3 regions of the Nocardia sp. PE-7 genome follow, and region 2 is predicted to be linked to each of the others. Evidence: riboswitches for the same ligand, from Rfam matches in the RefSeq annotation. Region 2 holds a riboswitch; each other region holds the start of a gene.

Region 1 (6,622 bases), 750 kb from region 2:
GGGGGTGATCCTCATCTTCGCGGCGATCGCGGTGTGGGCGTTCATGACCGGCGGCGCGACGGCCTGGACGGTGCTCGCGGTCGCGACCGTCGCGCTGGTGCTCTCCGGCGTCGTGAAGTACACCTGGCCGGGAAAGCGGATGCGCGAAGCCGGGGTGTCGAACCGTGCGCTGCTGGTCGGTGGGGTGCTCGGCATCGTCGGCTTCTTCGTGATCCCGATCGTCGGCCTGTTCATCGGCTTCGTGCTCGGCGTCTACCTGGCCGAGCTGTACCGCTTGAAGACCAACGACCTGGCGTGGCCCGCGACGATGCACGCGCTCAAGGGCGTCGGCCTGTCGATGCTGGTCGAGCTGTTCGGCGCGCTGATCGCCGCCGGCGTATGGCTCACCGGCGCGATGGTGAGCTGACCTATTCGATCACCGGCAGCGGGCGGGTGTGCTCGTCCGCGCCGGGCAGTTGGTTGCGCGGGATCGGGATGGTCGGGTTCTCGGCGCGCGGGAGCGGCACCGGCTCGCGGCGCACCGCGGGCAGCCGGTAGAACTCGCGGGCGTTGTCCTCGAGTACCGCGTGCATATCCGCGCCCACCACCTGGCAGATCAGGTCCACATCGCGCTCCTCGAACGGCCTGCCGGCGCGCGTGCCGGGCAGATCGCTGCCGAACATCAACGCACCCGGGTTGACCGTGTGGATGCGGCGCAGGGTCTCGGCCACATCCATCTCGACCCGCCCGAATCCGGTCGCCTTCACCCTCGCGCCGCGGTCGACCAGGTCGAGCAGGTACGGCAGACCCTCCTCGGACATGCCGAGATGGTCGATCGAGAGCGCGGGCAGCTTCGAGATCACCGGTTGCAGCGAGGCCAACATCTGACCGTCGATGTAGAGCTCGACGTGCCAACCCGCCAGTTCGTGCGCGCGCAACGCCTGCAACGTCATCTCGGTGATGTCGGCGGCGGCGCGCTTGAGATTGAACCGCAGGGCTCGCACGCCGGCTCGGTCCAGCTCGAGGATCTCGTCGTCGGTGGCATCGAGATCGAGTCGGGTCACGCCGACCCAGTCGGGACCGAGCGCGGACAGTGCTGCCTTCAGGTACGTCTGATCAGCGCCTTGGAAAGACGCGCTGACGACAGCACCGCCGCGAACCTCGAAGTGCGCCATACGCTTTCGATAATCATCGATCACGTAGGGCTCGGGGAGATAGCCTTCGTTCTCGATCAGCGGAAACCGCGGATCGATGATGTGGACGTGGGCATCGAACACTTGTACAGAATGCCCTATCTCGGGAACGGCGGCAGCTCAGGCCTTGTTGGGCTCGGACGCGCGGAGCATGTCCTCGCGCTCGACGACCTTCACGCGCTCACGGCCTTCGGGTTCGCCGAGGGCGCGCTCGTGGGCGTCGAGGCGGTACCAGCCCGCCCAGGTGGTGAACGGAATGCCCTTGCCCTCGAGGAACTCGGTGACGGCGTCGAGCTCGGGCTTCGGCGCGGGGGCGAAGCCCTTGGCGTCGTCGAGCAGGCAGGCGATGGTCTCGTTGGCGTCGCCCTTGGTGTGGCCGATGAGGCCGACCGGGCCGCGCTTGATCCAGCCGGTCACGTAGGTGGCGGGCATGAAGCGGGCGTCGCCTTCGGCGGTGTCGTCGGAGATCACGCGACCGGCCTCGTTGGGCACCGTGCCCGCCTGATCGTCGAACGGCAGCTGGGTGACGTTCTGCGAGAGGTAGCCGACGGCGCGGTACACGGCCTGGATGTCCCAGTCGGTGAAGTTGCCGGTGCCCTTGACGTTGCCGGTGCCGTCGAGCTGGGTGCGTTCGGTCTTCAGGCCCACGACCTTGCCGTCGGCGCCGATGATCTCCGAGGGCGACTCGAAGAAGTGCAGGAACAGCTTGTGCGGGCGGTCGCCGTGATCGCGGATGGCCCACTGCTCCAAGGTGTTGGCGACCATGTCGACCTGCTTGGAGTTACGGCGCGCGGCTTCGGAGCCCTCGTCGTAGTCGATGTCCTCGGGGTTGACGATGACCTCGATCGTCGGCGAGTGATCCAGTTCGCGCAGCTCGAGGGGCGTGAACTTGGCCTGCGCGGGGCCGCGACGACCGAACACGTGGACCTCGAGGGCCTTGTTGCCCTTGAGTCCCTCGTAGACGTTCGGCGGGATCTCGGTCGGCAGCAGTTCGTCACCGGTCTTGGCGAGCACGCGCGCGACGTCGAGAGCGACGTTGCCGACGCCGAGCACGGCGACCTTCTCGGCCTCGAGGGGCCACGAACGCGGGACGTCGGGGTGGCCGTCGTACCAGGACACGAAGTCGGCGGCACCGTAGGAGCCGTCGAGGTCGATGCCGGGGATGGCCAGGGCGCGGTCGGCGTTGGCGCCGGTGGAGAAGATGACCGCGTCGTAGAACTGGCGCAGGTCGTCGAGGGTGATGTCGGTGCCGTAGTCGATGTTGCCGAGCAGGCGGACCTGGTCCTTGTCGAGGACCTTGTGCAGGGCGGTGATGATGCCCTTGATGCGCGGGTGGTCGGGGGCGACGCCGTAGCGGATCAGGCCGAAGGGCGCGGGCATGCGCTCGTAGAGGTCGATGCTCACGTCGGCATCGGACTTCATCAACGCGTCGGCGGCGTAGATACCGGCCGGTCCCGCACCCACGATCGCAATGCGAAGTGGGCGAGTCGCTGCACTCTGTTCGGTCATTTCTACGCGCACCCTTTGGTCGAGAACTGATTTGACGGCGTCAACTTAGCTTAGGCTAAGTCGCCGTTTCGGCTTACCGGCAGCTGCCGAGTTGCGGCAGCAGGCCGCAATCACGTGTGATTCTAGCTGCGACGCATATGGCATCCAGGGGCGCGGTGTGGCTGCCCGCACGGTTGTTTTTCCTGTCAGGATTACAGCTTGACATCGTCCTGGCCATGAAGAACCGGGATCCCCACCCTCGCGGGTCGGGTTTTCTGCTTCATCGACGACTGCCCGCCCGGAGGGTTCCGTTGAGGTCTCACACCATCTCCACAGACTGTCACCGCCAGCCCGGCGGCCAAAATATTCTTCGCGGCGTTCACATCCCGATCATGTCGGACACCGCAACCACACACCCATCCACGCACCTCGAGCGGCATCTTGTTCCGCAGGACACCACACGCCGAGCACAGCTTCGACGAGGGATACCAGCGATCTATTGCAACCACTTCGCGGCCGTACCAGTTGGCTTTGTACTCCAGCATCGACCGGAAATTCGACCACGACGCATCCGAGATCGCTCGCGCGAGCGAGTGATCTCGGATCATGTTGCGGACGGTCAAGTCCTCGATCACGAGCGTTTGGTTCTCACGCACGAGCCGAGTAGTGATCTTGTGCAGGTAGTCGCGTCTGCGGTCGGCGATGCGAGCGTGGACGCGAGCGACTTTGCGCCGAGCCTTGGCTCGGTTGGCTGAGCCCTTCTCCTTGCGGGACAAGTTGCGCTGAGCTTTCGCCAATCGGGCACGGTCAGCGCGTTCGTGGCGCGGGTTGGTGATCTTCTCGCCGCTCGACAGGGTGAGCAAATGAGTCAGCCCGGCGTCGATCCCGACCGTCTGATCGGTGCGAGGCAGCGATCCCACCGTGGGGTCCTCGCACAGCAAGGACACGAACCAGCGCCCGGCCGCGTCTCGCGACACCGTCACCGAGGAGGGATCGCCGGGCAGCCCGCGCGACCAGACGATATCGAGCGGTTCGCTCATCTTCGCCAAGGTCAGTTTCCCGTTACTCCATCGGAACCCTGACCGGGTGTACTCGGCACTGGGCCTGGACTTCTTACGGGATTTGAAGCGCGGATACCTCGCCCGTTTGGCCCAAAAGCTGGCGAACGCGGCTTGCAGGTGCCGCAACGACTGCTGCAACGGCACCGACGAAACCTCACCTAAGTAGGCGAGGTCTTCGCCGCGTTTCCATTCGGTCAGCATCGCCGACGTGGCGTTGTAGTTGACCCGCTCGCCCCGCTGCCACGCGGCAGTCCGGGCTTCGAGCGCGAGGTTGTATACCTTGCGTACACATCCGAAGGTTCGTTCCAACTCAGCGGCTTGCTCCGGGGTCGGGCGAAACCGGTACTTGAAAGCCCGCTTCACCACCTCGCTCATGCCTCACAAATTAACATGCTTGTTCGTAAACTGACTTTCCGAAAGGAGGAGTAGCGCTGGGCGCGCCAGGCATCAACTTGTCGTGCTCCTGCCGGTCATGGATGACCGCGCTTCCGCGCTACGGCACCCAATGAACGAGGAGCAAACAGGCTCGGATGACCAGCCCGTAGTGGTGGATCAGACCGACAAGCGTTCCATCGTCCCGTTCGTCGCGGCCGCGGTGATCGCGATCATCGTGCTCATCGGCATCGTGGCGGGCGGACTGCTCTCGCCCGCTGAGAAAAATGTCACAGAGGCCGACCGTCTCGCGGCCGCCGTCACCAACTATATCGACGCCCGCTCGCGCAGCGACCTGCGTCCACCGACCGGTGTGGCCTGCCCCGGCTTCGACGAAGAGTCCTCCGGCCTCGGTGAACGGCTGGGTGGCCCGAAATCGGCTGTCACGATCGACGGCAAGGGTTTCGAGAACGCGACCGTGAACGGCGACCGCGCGAAAATCGACGCGACCGTGGTGGTCGACGGCAAACCGGCCACGATCAACTGGAAACTGACCAGCGTCGACGGCGCGTGGCTGGTGTGCACTTTCTGAATCGTTTGACACGGTGACCTGTGCCGAGGCAATCTCAGATCGCAAGGTCATGAGTGCCAGCGTCAAGCCCCGGCTCGCTGGTCGGCAACCCTCCTCCGCGGTGGGGTGCTCCGGGTGACGACCTGGCCGTGTGTTCGGGGACTTCCGGCACGGCAAGAGCGGATTCACGCAGGAGGATCGACATGACTTACGCCGGCGACATCACCCCTGAGAAGGCGTGGGAGCTGCTCACCGAGCACCCCGGCGCCGTCCTGATCGACGTGCGCACCGAAGGCGAGTGGGCGAACATCGGCATCCCCGACACCAGCTCCATCGAACGCCCGGCCCATTTCATCGAATGGGTCGACGGCACCGGCACGCGCAACCCGGAGTTCGGCGTGCAGCTGGAGAAGGCACTCGCCGGTCGCCCCGACGACGCACCGGTGGTGTTCCTGTGTCGCTCCGGTCAGCGTTCCGCGCACGCGGCGAACCTGGCGACGGCGGCGGGCGTGGCACCGTCCTACAACGTGCTCGACGGTTTCGAAGGTGGTCCCGACGCGTTCGGTCAGCGCGGCAGCACCGGTTGGCGCGCGGTCGGCCTGCCGTGGCGTCAGGCATAAGGAGAAAAGCATGATCACCGGTGGTTCGTTCGACAAGCCACTGCCAGAGGGCGTCGGTCCGGGCACGCTCGGCGTGCGCGGTGGCCTGCGCCGTTCCGGTTTCGACGAGACGTCCGAGGCGCTGTATCTGACCTCGGGTTTCGTCTACGAGAACGCCGAAGCCGCCGAAGCCGCGTTCACCGGCGACGTCGAGCACTTCGTCTACTCCCGCTTCGGCAACCCGACCGTGGCGATGTTCGAGGAACGCATCCGCCTGCTCGACGGCGCCGAAGCGGCCTTCGCGACCGCATCCGGCATGTCGGCGGTGTTCACCGCGCTCGGCGCGCTGCTGAAGGCGGGCGACCGTCTCGTCGCCGCCCGCAGCCTGTTCGGTTCCTGTTTCGTGGTCTGCAACGAGATCCTCCCGCGCTGGGGCATCGAAACCGTCTTCGTCGACGGTGACGACCTCGACCAGTGGGAACAGGCTCTCTCCGTCCCCACCCAGGCCGTCTTCTTCGAGACCCCCGCCAACCCGATGCAGACCCTCGTCGACGTCCGCAAGGTCACCGAGCTCGCCCACGCCGCGGGCGCGAAGGTGGTGCTGGACAACGTCTTCGCCACCCCCCTGCTCCAGCGCGGCTTCGAGCTCGGCGCCGATGTGGTCGTCTACTCCGGCACCAAGCACATCGACGGCCAGGGCCGCGTCCTCGGCGGCGCCATCCTCGGCGCCAAGGACTACATCGACGGCCCCGTCAAAACCCTGATGCGCCACACGGGCCCGGCCCTGAGCCCCTTCAACGCCTGGACCTTGCTCAAAGGCCTGGAAACCATGCCGTTGCGCGTCCGCCACTCCACCGAGTCGGCCCTGCGAGTGGCCGAGTTCCTGGAGACCAAGAACTCGATCGACTGGGTGAAATACCCCTTCCTGGAATCACATCCACAGCACGCCCTCGCCAAGGAACAGATGACCGGCGGCGGCACAGTCGTCACCTTCGCCCTCAACGGCGACGACGGCAAGAAGCGAGCCTTCGAGGTCCTCAACCGCCTCCGCATCATCGACATCTCCAACAACCTCGGCGACGCCAAAACCATGATCACCCACCCCGCCACCACCACCCACCGAGCCATGGGCCCGGAAGGCCGTGCCTCGATCGGCTTGTCCGACGGCGTAGTCCGCATCTCGGTCGGCCTGGAAGACCTCGAGGATCTCCTCGGCGACCTCGACCACGCCCTGAGCTAGCTCCGGGTTCGACGACCAAAGCCGTTCGCTGTCAAGGATTTACACTGCGACCATGACTGCTGGGGGAGTCGCGCAGCCTGCGACGTTCTATTACCCGTCGATCCCGCGTTCGATGGCGA
Region 2 (6,622 bases):
AGCACGGTCGACGCCTCGACGTTCTTGCCGATCTTCGCGCCGAGCAACCGCAGCCAGACCGGGGTGAGCAGGCTGGCGTAGAGCGGGAACAGGAAGGTGCGGGCGGAGTCGAGCAGACGCTCGGTGGCCCACACCTGCCAGCCGGTGCGGCTGCGCACGGGGTGGTAGCCCTCGCGCAGACCGATGCTGAGCAGGCGCACCGCGATCACGGTGGCCACGGCGTAGACGCCGAGACTGAGCAGAGTGGCCAGCGGCAGGATGGCGAAACCGCGCAGGGCGGCGGCGCTGATGGTGGTCTCCTCGCGGACCCACCAGGCGATGAAAGTGCCGCCGACGGCGAGGCCGAACACGGGCATCGCGGCCAGCACCATCGACGACAGACCGAATACGACCAGCCAGTGCCTGGCGCGTTCGGGGGAGTGGTCGGGCCAGCGGCGCGGCGCCTTGCCGGTCTTGGTGGCGGGCGAGCCGGCCCATTCCTGTTCGCCCTTGACCTTGCCCGATACCGCGGAGCCGGGCGCGATCTCGGCCTTCTTGCCGATCTTGGTGCCGGGCAACAGGATCGAGCGGGCGCCGATCACCGCGCCGTCACCGATGGTGATGGCGCCGATGTGCACGATGTCGCCGTCGACCCAGTAGCCGGACAGGTCCACTTCGGGTTCCACGCTGGCGCCGTCGCCGAGTTCGAGCATGCCGGTGACCGGGGGGAGGCTGTGCAGGTCGACGCCCTTGCCGATCTTGGCGCCGAGTGCCCGCGCGAACGGGACCATCAGTGGTGCGCCGGAAAGACTTTCGGCGCCACTGGCTTCGGACAGGCGGACAGCGGCCCACAGGCGTAAGTGCACGGACGACCCGCGGGGATAGGAACCGGGACGCAGCCCGGCGAGCAGGATTCTCGCACCGACCACGCAGATCGTCATCCGGCCGATCGGCGAGATGAACAGCACGAACGCCAGCAGGATCCACCACCACGACAGGCGCGGCAGCCACGGCAGCGAACCCGACCAACCCGCGATGCCCGAGACCACGGTCAGCCAGGTGACCCACTGCAATCCGGTGAGGGTGGTCAGCGGAATCGTGGCGAGTACCTGGGTGATCTGCGCGCGCAGCGGTGTCGGTTCGACGACGCGCACGTCGACGGCCGCGACCGGGGCGCTGCCGTCGAGGAGCTCGACCAGCGAGCCGAGTCGCGGGTGGTCGTAGAGATCGGCGACGGTGACGTGTGGGTACCGCTCACGCAACGCGCCGACGAGTTGGGCCGCCGAGAGCGAACCGCCGCCCAGATCGAAGAATTCCGCATCGAGGTCGGTGGGTTCGGCGCCCAGGATCGCGTCCCACAGACTCGCCACCCAGGCCGCCGTGCCCGACAGCCCTGTCTCGGCGGGTTCGTCGGTGCTCGGCAGCGGCCACGGCAGCGCGTCGCGGTCGACCTTGCCGGAGGTGCGCGTAGGCAAATCGGCGACGATCGCCAGGCGCGGCACCAGCGGCGCCGGAAGTTGTTCGGCCAGAATCTCTCTGGCCTTCTTCACGTCGAAATCGGGACCGGCGCCGGTGAGGTAGCCGACGAGGATCTTGTTGCCCGCCTTGGTGGTTCGGATCGCGGCAGCAGCACCGCTGACACCGGGCAGGTGCTGTAGCGCATTGTCGAGCTCGCCGAGCTCGATGCGACGGCCGCCGATCTTGATCTGGTCGTCGGCGCGGCCGAGGAAGATCAGGCCCTGGTAGTCGTTGCGGACCAAATCGCCACTGCGATAAGCGCGTTCCCAGCCGAGCGAGGGCAGCGGGGCGTACTTCTCGGCGTCCTTGGCGGGATCGAGATAGCGGGCGAGACCGACGCCGCCGATCACGAGTTCACCGGTCTCGCCTTCGGCCACCGGGTTGCCCTGGGGGTCGACGACAGCCAGATCCCAGCCGTCGAGGGGCAGGCCGATCCGAACGGGCATCTCGCCGGTGAGCAGGGCGGCGCAGGCGACGACGGTCGCCTCGGTGGGGCCGTAGGTGTTCCACACTTCGCGGTCGGCGCCGGCGAGCCGTTCGGCCAGTTCCGGGGGCACCGCTTCGCCGCCGAAGATCAACAGCCGCACCGATTCCAGCGCTTCGGCGGGCCAGGTCGCGGCCAGCGTGGGCACCGTGGAGACGATGCTGATCTCGCGGCGCATCAACCACGGGCCGAGGTCGGCGCCGGTGCGCACCAGGTCGCGCGGGGCGGGGACGAGGCAGGCGCCGTTGCGCCAGGCCAGCCACATTTCCTCGCAGGAGGCGTCGAAGGCCACCGAGAGTCCGGCCAGCACGCGGTCGCCGGGACTGATCGGGGCCTTCTGCAGGAACAGGCGGGCTTCGGCGTCGACGAAGGCGGCGGCGTTGCGATGGGTGACCGCCACGCCCTTGGGGGTGCCGGTGGAGCCGGAGGTGAAGATGATCCACGCGTCGTCGGCGGGGGTGGGCAGGGTGTTCCAGTCGTGTTCGCCCGTAGCCGTGGTGGCCGACTCGATGCCGTCGCCGGTGGCGATCGCGCTCACCCGCGCCTCGCCGAAGACGAGTTTGGCTCGCTCCTGCGGGTCGTCGGCGTCGACGGGCACGTAGGCCGCGCCGCAGTAGAGCACGGCCAGAATCGTCACGTAGAGCTCGGCGCTGCCCGACGGCATCCGTACGCCCACCCGGTCGCCCGGTCGCACGCCCGCCTCGGTGAGCTCGGCCATCCTGGCCTCGATCGCGGCGATCAGTTCCATGTAGCTGAGCACGACGGTGCCGTCGTCGACGGCCGGTGCGTCAGGGTGGGCGAGGGCGGTGCTGGTCAGGATGTCGACCAGGGTGCGCGGCGGTGCGGCGAGATCGGCGCGCAGCAGCGGGTCGCGAAGAACCGCCGCTACCTCAGTGCGTGGCTCGAGCATCGTGCTCAGTCCACCTCTCATCGGTTGACCCCCATCGGTGGTGTCTGTTGTTTCATGAACGGGTTACCGGAGGGCAAACGGGATGGTCACCAGATGCCAACGGTACTCGGTGCGGGTATTGCCGGACGGCAGGGAAGCGCGTGCCGTCGGCGCTGTTCACGACGGCGATTCCGGCATCTCGCCGAGGGCGGTGATCGCCAGCCGGTGCAGCGTCCGTTGTTCTTCTTCGTCCAGGCGTCCCAGCACGCGCGCGGTGGCCTCGGCGATCAGCTTGTCGGTGCGTTTGCACTGCTTGCGCCCCGCCTCGGTGATCCGCAGCCGGTATTTGCGGCGATCCTTGCCGTCGCGGGTGCGTTCGACCAGTTCGGCGCGTTCCAGCGCGTCTATCAGGCGGACGACTTCACTGCGGTCGATACCGAGCGCGTCGCCCACTTTCTTCTGCGTCAGGTCGGCGTTCTCGGAGATGAAGGTGAGCACCCAATGATCGCGCAACGGGACGTCGATCTCGGCGTGCAGCGCCTTGGTGAGCCGTCCGAGCGCGTACACCGGGTAGCGCGGCAGGCCGCGGACGGAGTTCGTGTTCGTGGACATGAGAGGGAACTCTAGCAAATGGTGGAGGTTCCCAATCATTCGGTTACTCCACCATGGGGTGTGTAGATGGTTGAGAAATGGGTGTGAGCAGGCAACTCCGGGCAATCCTGCGAATCGCGTCAGCGTGCGGCTAACTCGGCGTGTCGGGTCTAGAGGGCGGCGACTCGGCGCGCGGTCGACGAAAGGTGGTTGACAGGTCCGGCGGTCGTCTGTCACTCTCATTTCAGGTCACGAGTACCAGCGTTCAGCCCCGGCTTGCTGGTCGGCAACCCTCCTCCGCGGTGGGGTGCTCCGGGTGACGACCAGGCCGACGTCCGAATTGGGCGCGGCAAGCGCGGGCCACCTCTTTTGGAGCGGGTCCCTGAGCCGACGGGATTTCGTCATGACTGCTGTAATCGACCCCACCTGTGCCATCGCCGCCGTTTCCGGTGCCGACCTGCGGGTTCCGCTCGTTCAAGGCGGCACCAGCTCCTACGCCAACTTCGACTACGCCGCGAGTGCGCCGGCATTGAAGCAGGTCACCGACCGTATTTCGCAGTTGCTGCCGTACTACGCCAGCGTGCACCGGGGTGCGGGCTACGCCTCGCGGATCTCGACCGAGTGCTACGAGGCTTCCCGTGGCGCGGTCGCCCGGTTCCTCGACGCCGACGACGACCAGGTCGTCGTGTTCACCCGCAACACCACCGATTCGCTGAACCTGCTGGCCGGATGCGTGCCGGGGGAGACCGTGGTGCTCGATATCGAGCACCACGCCAACTTCCTGCCGTGGACCGCGCACGGTCGCCGGGTGGTGCGGGCCGCCGCCACCGTCGAGGAGACGATTCAGCGAGTCGTCGCCGAGCTGTGCAGCAAGCCCGCCGCGCTGCTCGCGGTGACCGGGGCCTCCAATGTCACCGGTGAGGTGCTGCCGCTGGAGCGCCTCGCGACCATCGCTCACCTGTGCGGTGCGCGCATCCTCGTCGATGCCGCGCAGCTGGCCCCCCATCGGCGGATCTCCCTGCGCGAGAGCGGGATCGACTATCTCGCCTTCTCCGGGCACAAGCTGTACGCGCCGTTCGGTTCGGGCGTGCTGGTCGGCCGACGCGACTGGCTGGACCAGGGTGAGCCGTACCTGGCGGGCGGCGGTGCGGTGCGCAGTGTCGGTGTGTCGGAGGTCGAATGGGCTTGCGCGCCGCAGCGGCACGAGGCCGGTTCGCCGAATGTTCTGGGCGCGGCCGCTATTGCCGCCGCGTGCGACGCGCTCGCCGCGATCGACCCCGCCGAACTCGTTGCGCACGAACGCTTTCTGGCGGACCGTCTGCGCGACGGTTTGTCCGCGATCGCAGGCGTCGACCTGGTCAGCATCTGGTCCGACAGCCCCGATTGCGTCGGCATCGTCGCTTTCACCGTCGCCGACCACGCCCCCGGTAAGGTCGCCGCCTACCTCTCCGCCGAACACGCCATCGGCGTCCGCGACGGCCGTTTCTGCGCCCACCCGCTGCTCGCGAGCCTCGGTCTCGATGCCGCTCTCCGCGCCAGCATCGGCCTCGGCACCACGGCCGCCGACGTAGACCGCCTGATCGAAGCGGTCTCCACGTTGGTCACCAACGGCCCCACCTGGGAATACGCCGTCACCGACGGCCACTGGAACCCCACCCCCGAAACTCGCCCCCTCACCGCTTCCCCCGACGGCGCGGCCCCCTGCCTGATCGGCTGAATGCAAGACCCACCGTGGTCGTGCGATCAGGCCTCACCAGTGGGAACACGTATCGAAAAGGGGCGGATCGCGCGATTGCGTCGGTCGCGGCACCCGTTTGGGGAGAGGGAAATGGTGTATCGGCGGCCGGGATAGTTGGCGAATCCAGGTCGAGTAATCTTGCGGTTGACCACTGGTGGATCGGGGAACGGGAGTCGGATCCGTCGCGATGAAGCCGCGGAGATAGTCCGAATCCTTAGGGGAACCGTGACTGGACCGATTCAGCCATCTGATCCATGGGCTCGTCCGCCGAGGCAGCGGGCAAAGAAGCGTCGCTGGCCTTTGGTGGTCGGGATCGGTGTGGGGGGTGTAGTCGGCCTATCTGTGATCGGCACTCTCGCCGAAGACAATTCGTCGCCAGAACCGCAGACGACCACCTCCTCGTCAAGCCGAACCACCCAGCCATCAACGACCGCGAACGCTTCGACCACTACCACTTCTGCGGTGGCATCGACAGTTTCGATCCCGCCGTTAATCGCGCCGACTACCACCGTTGATCTTCCGATCGTCCCGACAACGACTATCCAGCTGCCGCCGCCTGCAGATGTCCCGCTGCCTACCACCACACTGGAAGTGCCAACTCCGAGGGCTGGTGCGACTGCGCCACAAACTCCTGCGAGCGCCTATTACAAGAACTGTGAGGCAGCCAGGGCCGCCGGTGCCGCCCCGATCCACATTGGTGAACCCGGTTACCGACCAGAGCTCGACCGGAACAAGGATGGCGTGGCCTGCGAATAGGGCGATCAGGTATCCATCGAACGAATGACGTCCCCGACGCGGACATGATGGGAAATCTCATCCGAGAAGGTCAGTGAGAATTCGCCTTTCGGGGAGCGATGGATCTCGAGCGCCCGAAGGACTCCATGGGCGATGACCTCGCCCGCCCGCCGAAGCTCGACAGCGCTGCCGACGTCGAAATCGCCGATCGCGTGGCCGACGACGAACGGGTCCGGTCTGAAACTGACCGGGAAGACGCCGGTCACCCGAAACTCACTCATGGAGACAAGTTTCCGCTCAGGTATCAGTCGAGATCCGCGTCGAGGGCATCCCAGGTGATGGTGACGTCGAGCGGATCGGTGATCGCGATCGCGGTGGGGCTGTGGGATCTGAAGCGGGTTTCGGTGGAGACGTAGACGCCTGCGGTATTGAGACGGAGGATCTCGATGGACTTCACACGGCCGTCGTTGTTCTCCATGCGGACTATCCAGTACTGCTCGATTCCCAGGCGTGCGTATTCCGCTCGTTTGTCCACACAATCGGCGGTAACTGTCGCTGGTGAAACCACTTCGACGACCAGCAGGGTGTCGCCTGCTGTCGGCTTGGTTTTCCATTTGTCGCGGGGGTCTTCGATACTGCGGTACACGATGGCGTCGGGGCGGCGGAAGTTGAAGGGAACCTCGGAGAC
Region 3 (6,622 bases), 1.6 Mb from region 2:
CGGGAACCTCGGGCGGCACCATCGCACGCACGATGTCGGCGATCGGACCCATCGAGGCCATCCCGCCCCGCCCGGTGCTGATATTGAGCCAGGCCACCTGCATGCCGGAGGTCTTCGTGGCGGAGGTGTCGGGCGCGAGCCCGTAGGGCAGGAAGGTGAACAGCGTCTGACCGGATTTCACGGCCGAGAGATCGAGCCCGGGGAGCGGGAGGGAATTCGTCGGCCAGGGGCCGGGTACCGCGCCCGCGACCGCCGGGACGAGGCCCGCACCGTCACCGGTGCAGTTCGCGGCGACCGTGGGGTAGAGGAACGGCTGGATCCCCATGGCTTTCAGCGTCTCGACGACGGTTTGGTAGGCAGCGAGCAGATCACCCGGCCCCGCCGCGGGCGTGGCGTTCGGTGCGTCCCTGGTGACAACAGGCGTCACCGGCGCGGCCGGTTCGCCGGCGGCCGAGGGCACGGCCAGCAGCAGCGCGGCGGCGCATGCCATCAGCGAGGTCAGTGTGGTGGAACGACGCGGCATGATCACGACGTACTCCTCATCGACGCAGAGGAGCCCGACGCTACCGCGTGCGAGGAGTGAATCAGGGCAGGTGAAGTAACCCGCCGTTCGGCGCGTCGCAATCTCGCAGCGACCGCAGCTCGATGTCCGCCCGCAACTCGCCGCCCGATCCGGCGACCACCGCGCAGCACTCCCGTGTCACCCGCGTGGACGACCGATCGTCTCGCCCCCCGATCACGACCGTCCGCGGGTCACTGACCACGCCGAACCGGGGCAATTATGACTGCGTCCACGGCCGCCTCCAAGCTCTGCGCTCACGATGATTTCTACCGTTGTGCGCAGTCGTGCATATGCCACATGCTGATTCAGCTCGGGCCACGAACCCGGGGCGCAACCATCCAGAGCGACCGAGAGACCTGGCTCGATGACGTCGCAGCAACCCGCCCGTTTCGGGGTGTGGGTGCTTCTGCCGGGATCGATGGAGGAGATTTTCGTGCTGACCGTGGGCTACCGCCGCCGACATATCGACCAGTGCCGGGTGACAGCGACGGCGTGTCGGGTCTGAGCGCCGCCAGATCGCGAACCCGTCGCTGGCCGGGTGGAGGTCACCGTGCCTCGTTCCACTGTTTTTCGAAGGACTCCCATGACCGCGTCTGCCGTATCCGGCGCCGAGACCGCGCCCTTACCGCCCGGCGACGCTCCCCCCACTGAGCCGGAATCCGCCGACAAGGCGCCCGAGGATCTCCCCCGGATCGCCGGATCGTGGCACCCGTGGCGTTGGGCCGTCGGGGCGGTCGCGCTCGTGGTGGTAGCCCAGTTCGCGCACGGTCTGATCACCAATCCGGGCTGGGACTGGGGCACTTTCGCCCAGTACTTCACCGCGAAGTCGGTGATGGCCGCGCTGAAGGTGACCATCGAGCTGACCCTGTGGGGCACCGTTCTCGGTTTCGTGCTCGGCACGCTGCTGGCGATCGGGCGGGTGTCGAACAATCCCGTCCTGCGGGTGATCGCGTGGACCTACATCTGGGCGTTCCGTTCGATCCCGCTGATCGTGCAGCTGCTGTTCTGGTTCAACATCGCGTACCTGTATCCCCGCCTGTCCGTGGGTATTCCGTTCGGACCGGCCTTCTTCGATTTCGAAGTCAACGGCGTGATCAGTGGTTTCACCGCGGCGGTGATCGGTCTGGCCCTGCATCAGGCGGCGTACTCGGCCGAACTGATCCGTGCGGGTCTGCTCGCCGTGGACGACGGTCAGCTCGAAGCCGCCGCCGCGCTGGGCATTCCGCGCTGGCGGCAATTCCGCACGATCGTGTTGCCGCAGGCGATGCGCTCGATTCTGCCGAACGCGGCCAACGAGGTGATCAGCCTGTTCAAGGGCACCTCGATCGTGTCGGTGATGGCGATCGCCGAGCTGTTCTACCAGGTGCAGGTGATCTTCGGCCGCAACGGCCGAGTGGTGCCGCTGCTCATGGTGGCGACCGTCTGGTACATCGTGCTCACCACCGCGCTGTCGATCGTCCAGTACTACATCGAACGCCACTACGCCAAGGGCGCGCACCGCGAGCTGCCGCCGACACCGTGGCAGCGGGTCCGCGCCAAGGTCGCCGAGATCGCCGCCGGTGCGGCCGCACCCCGAGGAGCAACCCGATGACCGCAGCGGTGCTGGCGCGCGGAATCCGCAAGTCCTACAACGGCACCGAGGTGCTGCGTGGCGTGGATCTGGCGGTGGGCACCGGCGAGGTGGTCGCCGTGATCGGGCCGTCCGGCTCCGGCAAGTCCACGCTGCTGCGGGTGCTCAACCATCTGGAAGCGCAGGACGCGGGCACGGTGCACGTCGACGGTGAGCTGATCGGTTACCGGCAACGGGGCAACATCCTGCGTTCGCTGCCCGACCACGCGGTGCGCGCCCAGCGCAGCCACATCGGCTTCGTGTTCCAGCAGTTCAACCTGTTCCCGCATCTCACCGTGCTCGACAATGTGGTGCTCGCCCCGATCTCGGCGCAGCGCCGCCCGCGCGCCGAGGTGGTCGCCGAGGCGAAACAGCTCCTGGATCGGGTGGGCCTGGCCGATTTCGTCGACGCCTACCCCCGGCGGCTCTCCGGCGGACAGCAGCAGCGCGTGGCCATCGCGCGGGCGCTCGCCTTGAAGCCACGGCTGATCCTGTTCGACGAGCCCACCTCCGCACTCGACCCGGAACTGGTGGGCGAGGTCCTCGCGGTGATCCGCGATCTCGCGCACAGCGGCACCGCCCTGGTGATCGTCACCCACGAAATCGGATTCGCCCGTGAGGTCGCCGACACCGTGGTGTTCCTCGACGAAGGACAGATCGTCGAACAGGGCCCGGCGGCCACCGTTCTCGACCAACCGACACATCCACGCACGCAGGCATTCCTGTCGCGCGTGCGCTGATCATCCCTTCCACGAACAGGTTCGACACTGATGAAGCTCTCCACACTGATCGGCATCGTCGCGGCGGCCACGCTGTTGACGGCAGGCTGCACCGCCGATCCCGAGGCCGCCGACACCGTGCAGGCCGGTGCGGTCACCTACGACCTGTCCCCCGCCCAGGAGGGCAGGGTGCGCGCCGCCAAGGTCGACGCGATCGCCGCCGAGGTGCCCAAGGCCATCCGCGACCGCGGCACGCTGGTGGTGACCGGTCCCGCCGGTTCCGTACCGCCGCTGCGGTTCTACGCCACCGACGACCGGACCGTCATCGGCTCCGAGGTCGACTTCGCCACCCTGGTGGCCGACATCCTGGGCCTGAAGCTCGACATCCAGGTGGCGGACTGGTCGCAGAACTTCGTGCGCGTGGATTCCGGTGAGGTGGACGCGTTCATCTCGAACGTGACCGTCACCGAGGAGCGCAAGGAGAAGTACGACTTCGCCACCTACCGCACCGATACCGTCGCCCTCGAGGTCCCGAAGGACAGCCCACTGACCTACACCGACCGCAAGAGCCTGGCGGGCAAGCGGATCGGGATCGGCGCGGGCACCAACCAGGAACAGCTGCTGGTGAGCTGGAACGAGAAGAACGTCGCCGAGGGTCTGCCCCCGATCGACATCGCCTACTACCAGCAGAGCACCGACTACTACTTGGCGCTGGCTTCCAAGCGCATCGACGGCTACATCGGCCCGAACCCCGCGGCCGTGTACCACTCCGCCACCAGTGACGGCAAGATCATCGCCACGTTCTCGGGCGCGGGTGAGCAGCTGCAGGGCGAGATCGCGGCGCTCACCAAGAAGGACAACGGCCTGATCGGCCCGATCCACAAGGCGCTGCAGCACGCGATCGCCGACGGCAGCTACCAGAAGATCCTCGACCGCTGGGGCCTGGATTCGGAGAAGGTCACCGAGTCGCGGATCAACCCGCCCGGTCTGCCGAAGAAGCCCGCCGCATGAAATTCCTGCTGATGACGCTGATCACCCGGGTGCCAGATCCGGTCACCGGCGTGGTGCCGTCGACCCGCGATCGCCTGCACGAGGTGATCGAACAGGCAAGGCGCGCCGAGGAATTCGGCTACGACGGCTTCGCTGTCGGTGAGCGGCACGAGGATCCGTTCCTGTCCGCCGCTCCCCCGGTGGTACTGAGCCATATCGCGGCGCTCACCTCGCGGATCAGCCTGTTCACCGCGGTCACCACCTTGAGCCTGCTCGATCCGGTGCGCGCGTTCGAGGACTATTCCACCCTGGACAACCTGTCCGAGGGCAGGCTCGAACTGATCATCGGCAAGGGCAACGGCGCGGCACAGGCGCAGCTCTATCACGTCACCACCGAGGATCAGTGGGACCGCAATCGTGAAGGGTACGAACTGTTCCGGAAGCTGTGGGACAGCGACGACGTGACGTGGTCGGGACAGTTCCGGCCCTCCCTCACCGCCGCCAAGGCCCTGCCGCGACCGCTACAGCCGCGATTGCGGATCTGGCACGGCAGCGCGACGAGCAAGGAATCGGTGGAACTGGCCGCGCGCCACGGTGACCCGGTGTTCTCGGCCAATGTCACCAACCCGATCGAGCCGTACGCCGAGCTGATCCGCCACTACCGCGAGCAGTGGGCGCACTACGGTCACGACCCGGCCGACGCGCTGGTCGGCGCGGGCACCGCGGGTTTCCACGTCGCACGCACCTCGCAGGAGGCCGTCGAGGTGTTCCGGCCGCTCTACGAGGCCCGCACCGCCTTGCAGCGCAAGATCGGCAATCCGGTCGTGTTCGAGACCATCGAAGACTTCGTCGCCCGCTCCTCGGCCTTGATCGGCAGCCCGGAGCAGGTGATCGACAAGGTCGGCCGCTATCACGAGCAGTTCGGGCACGAGGTCATCCACCTGTCCGCCGAACGTGACGGCCGCACCGACAACCAATACCTGGACAGTCTCGAACTGTTCCAGGCCGAGGTGGCGCCCGAACTGCGCCGCCGCATCCCCAGCCGTCCCCTGGCCACCGGCCGTCAATTCTCTGGAGTTACCTCGTGATCCGTCCCCGTCATCGCATCGCCGCCCTCGCCGGCGCACTGGCCGCCGCCACCACGGTGGTCGCGTGTGGCAGCGACTCCGGCGGCTCGGGAGGTCAGGCCGGACCGCCGCAGCCCGGCGGCACGCTGCGCTACGGCCTCTCGCAGGCCCCGACCTGCTCGGATCCGGCGCAGTCGGCCAGCAATCAGACCATCTATGTCGCCCGCCAGATCGTCGACTCGCTCACCGATCAGGACCCGAAGACCGGCGCGATCACACCCTGGTTGGCCAAGAGCTGGGAGGTCAGCCCGGACGCGAAGGTGTTCACGTTCAAGCTCGCCGACGGCGTGACCTTCAGCGACGGCACCCCGCTCACCGCGGAATCGGTGCGCGACACCTTCGACTCGACGATCAAGCTCGGCGGGGCGAAGGCCGCGCTCGGCGTCAGCTATCTCACCAACTATGTCGGCACCACCGCCGTCGACAAGCTCACCGCCCGGGTCGAATTCAGCCAGCCGAACGCACAGTTCCTGCAGGCCACCTCGACCCCGCAGCTGGGCATCCTCGCCCAGTCCACCAATGCCAAGCCCGCCGAGGCGCGGTGCGCGGGCGACAACATCGGCAGCGGACCGTTCACCTACGCCAGCTGGAAGCAGGACTCCTCGGCCACGCTGGCCAAGCGGGTCGGCTACAACTGGGGCTCGGCCGTTTTCGGACACCAGGGCGAGGCGTACCTGGACAAGATCGAGTTCACCGTGGTCCCGGAATCGGGTGTGCGAACCGGCAGCCTGTCGTCGGGTCAGCTCGATGCGGTCAGCGACGCGCTGCCGCAGGACGCGCCGCAGATCGAGGCCACGGGCGGGCGGGTGCTGTCCACCTCCAACCCGGGAACCCCCTTCGGCTTCCAGCTCAATGTGACTCGTGGTCCGCTGCGTGACCAGGCCGTCCGTGTGGCTCTGCTGACCGCCCTGGATCGCAAGCAGCTCGTCGACACCGTGCTCGGCCCGCAGTTCAAGTACGCGACCGGCAGCCTGGCCTCGGCCACCCCGGCCTACCTGGATCAGTCGGCCCGGCTCGCCTACGACCCGGCCAAGGCCAAGGCCGCCCTCGATCAGGCGGGCTGGGTGCCCGGCGGCGACGGTATCCGCGCCAAGAACGGTGAGCGCCTGAGCTTCTCGGTGACCTTCAGTCAGGTGTTCGCGGGCAACCAGGCGATTCTGGAACTGGCACAGCAGCAGCTGCGCCAAGTCGGGGTGGATCTGAAGCTCGACCTGGTCTCCGGACCGGAGAGCACCGCGAAGATGAACTCCAAGGACTACGACTCCTTCTACGGCAACTCCACTCGCGCCGACGGTGACATCCTGCGTACCTCGTTCTCGCTGGCCGGTCGCAATCTCAGCGTGCGCGGCCCGATTCCGGCTCTGGACGAGGCCCTGGACAAGCAGCTGGCCACCAGCGACCCCGCGGCGCGCAAGGAACTGCTCGCGACGGTGCAGAAGCTGGTGCTCGACAACGGCCTGTACCTGCCCACGATCGAACTGTCGCAGGCGATCGGCGCGGCCGGGCACACCCAGGACCTGAAGTTCGAAGCCTCGGCGCGCCTGCAGTTCTTCGACACCTGGCTGAGCGGGCACTGATCATGGGCCGATACGTGGGTTCGCGCGTACTGCAGGCG

The links. Region 2 has a riboswitch for S-adenosylmethionine ahead of QX204_RS33980 (aminotransferase class V-fold PLP-dependent enzyme). Riboswitches for the same ligand answer to the same signal wherever they lie in the genome.
Region 1: another riboswitch for S-adenosylmethionine. It lies ahead of QX204_RS30570 (rhodanese-like domain-containing protein); the one in region 2 lies ahead of QX204_RS33980 (aminotransferase class V-fold PLP-dependent enzyme).
Region 3: another riboswitch for S-adenosylmethionine. It lies ahead of QX204_RS07385 (amino acid ABC transporter permease); the one in region 2 lies ahead of QX204_RS33980 (aminotransferase class V-fold PLP-dependent enzyme).

Annotation. Positions count from the first base shown of each region.
Region 1 covers NZ_CP129614.1:6,524,127-6,530,748, reverse strand. The annotation lists gene QX204_RS30595 (DUF456 domain-containing protein) at 1-406, shown strand, start outside; gene QX204_RS30590 (amidohydrolase family protein) at 408-1,256, opposite strand; gene QX204_RS30585 (FAD-dependent oxidoreductase) at 1,293-2,681, opposite strand; gene QX204_RS30580 (RNA-guided endonuclease InsQ/TnpB family protein) at 2,873-4,096, opposite strand; gene QX204_RS30575 (Rv0361 family membrane protein) at 4,269-4,685, shown strand; SAM riboswitch class IV at 4,731-4,850, shown strand; gene QX204_RS30570 (rhodanese-like domain-containing protein) at 4,868-5,284, shown strand; gene QX204_RS30565 (O-succinylhomoserine sulfhydrylase) at 5,295-6,503, shown strand; gene QX204_RS30560 (STM3941 family protein) at 6,556-6,622, shown strand, end outside.
Region 2 covers NZ_CP129614.1:7,277,450-7,284,071, forward strand. The annotation lists gene QX204_RS33970 (Pls/PosA family non-ribosomal peptide synthetase) at 1-2,891, opposite strand, end outside; gene QX204_RS33975 (MarR family winged helix-turn-helix transcriptional regulator) at 3,048-3,482, opposite strand; SAM riboswitch class IV at 3,709-3,823, shown strand; gene QX204_RS33980 (aminotransferase class V-fold PLP-dependent enzyme) at 3,865-5,178, shown strand; gene QX204_RS33985 (excalibur calcium-binding domain-containing protein) at 5,791-5,955, shown strand; gene QX204_RS33990 (hypothetical protein) at 5,961-6,200, opposite strand; gene QX204_RS33995 (Uma2 family endonuclease) at 6,239-6,622, opposite strand, start outside.
Region 3 covers NZ_CP129614.1:1,567,011-1,573,632, reverse strand. The annotation lists gene QX204_RS07390 (hypothetical protein) at 1-523, opposite strand, end outside; SAM riboswitch class I at 894-987, shown strand; gene QX204_RS07385 (amino acid ABC transporter permease) at 1,146-2,153, shown strand; gene QX204_RS07380 (amino acid ABC transporter ATP-binding protein) at 2,150-2,911, shown strand; gene QX204_RS07375 (ABC transporter substrate-binding protein) at 2,942-3,901, shown strand; gene QX204_RS07370 (LLM class flavin-dependent oxidoreductase) at 3,898-4,968, shown strand; gene QX204_RS07365 (ABC transporter substrate-binding protein) at 4,965-6,584, shown strand; gene QX204_RS07360 (ABC transporter permease) at 6,587-6,622, shown strand, end outside.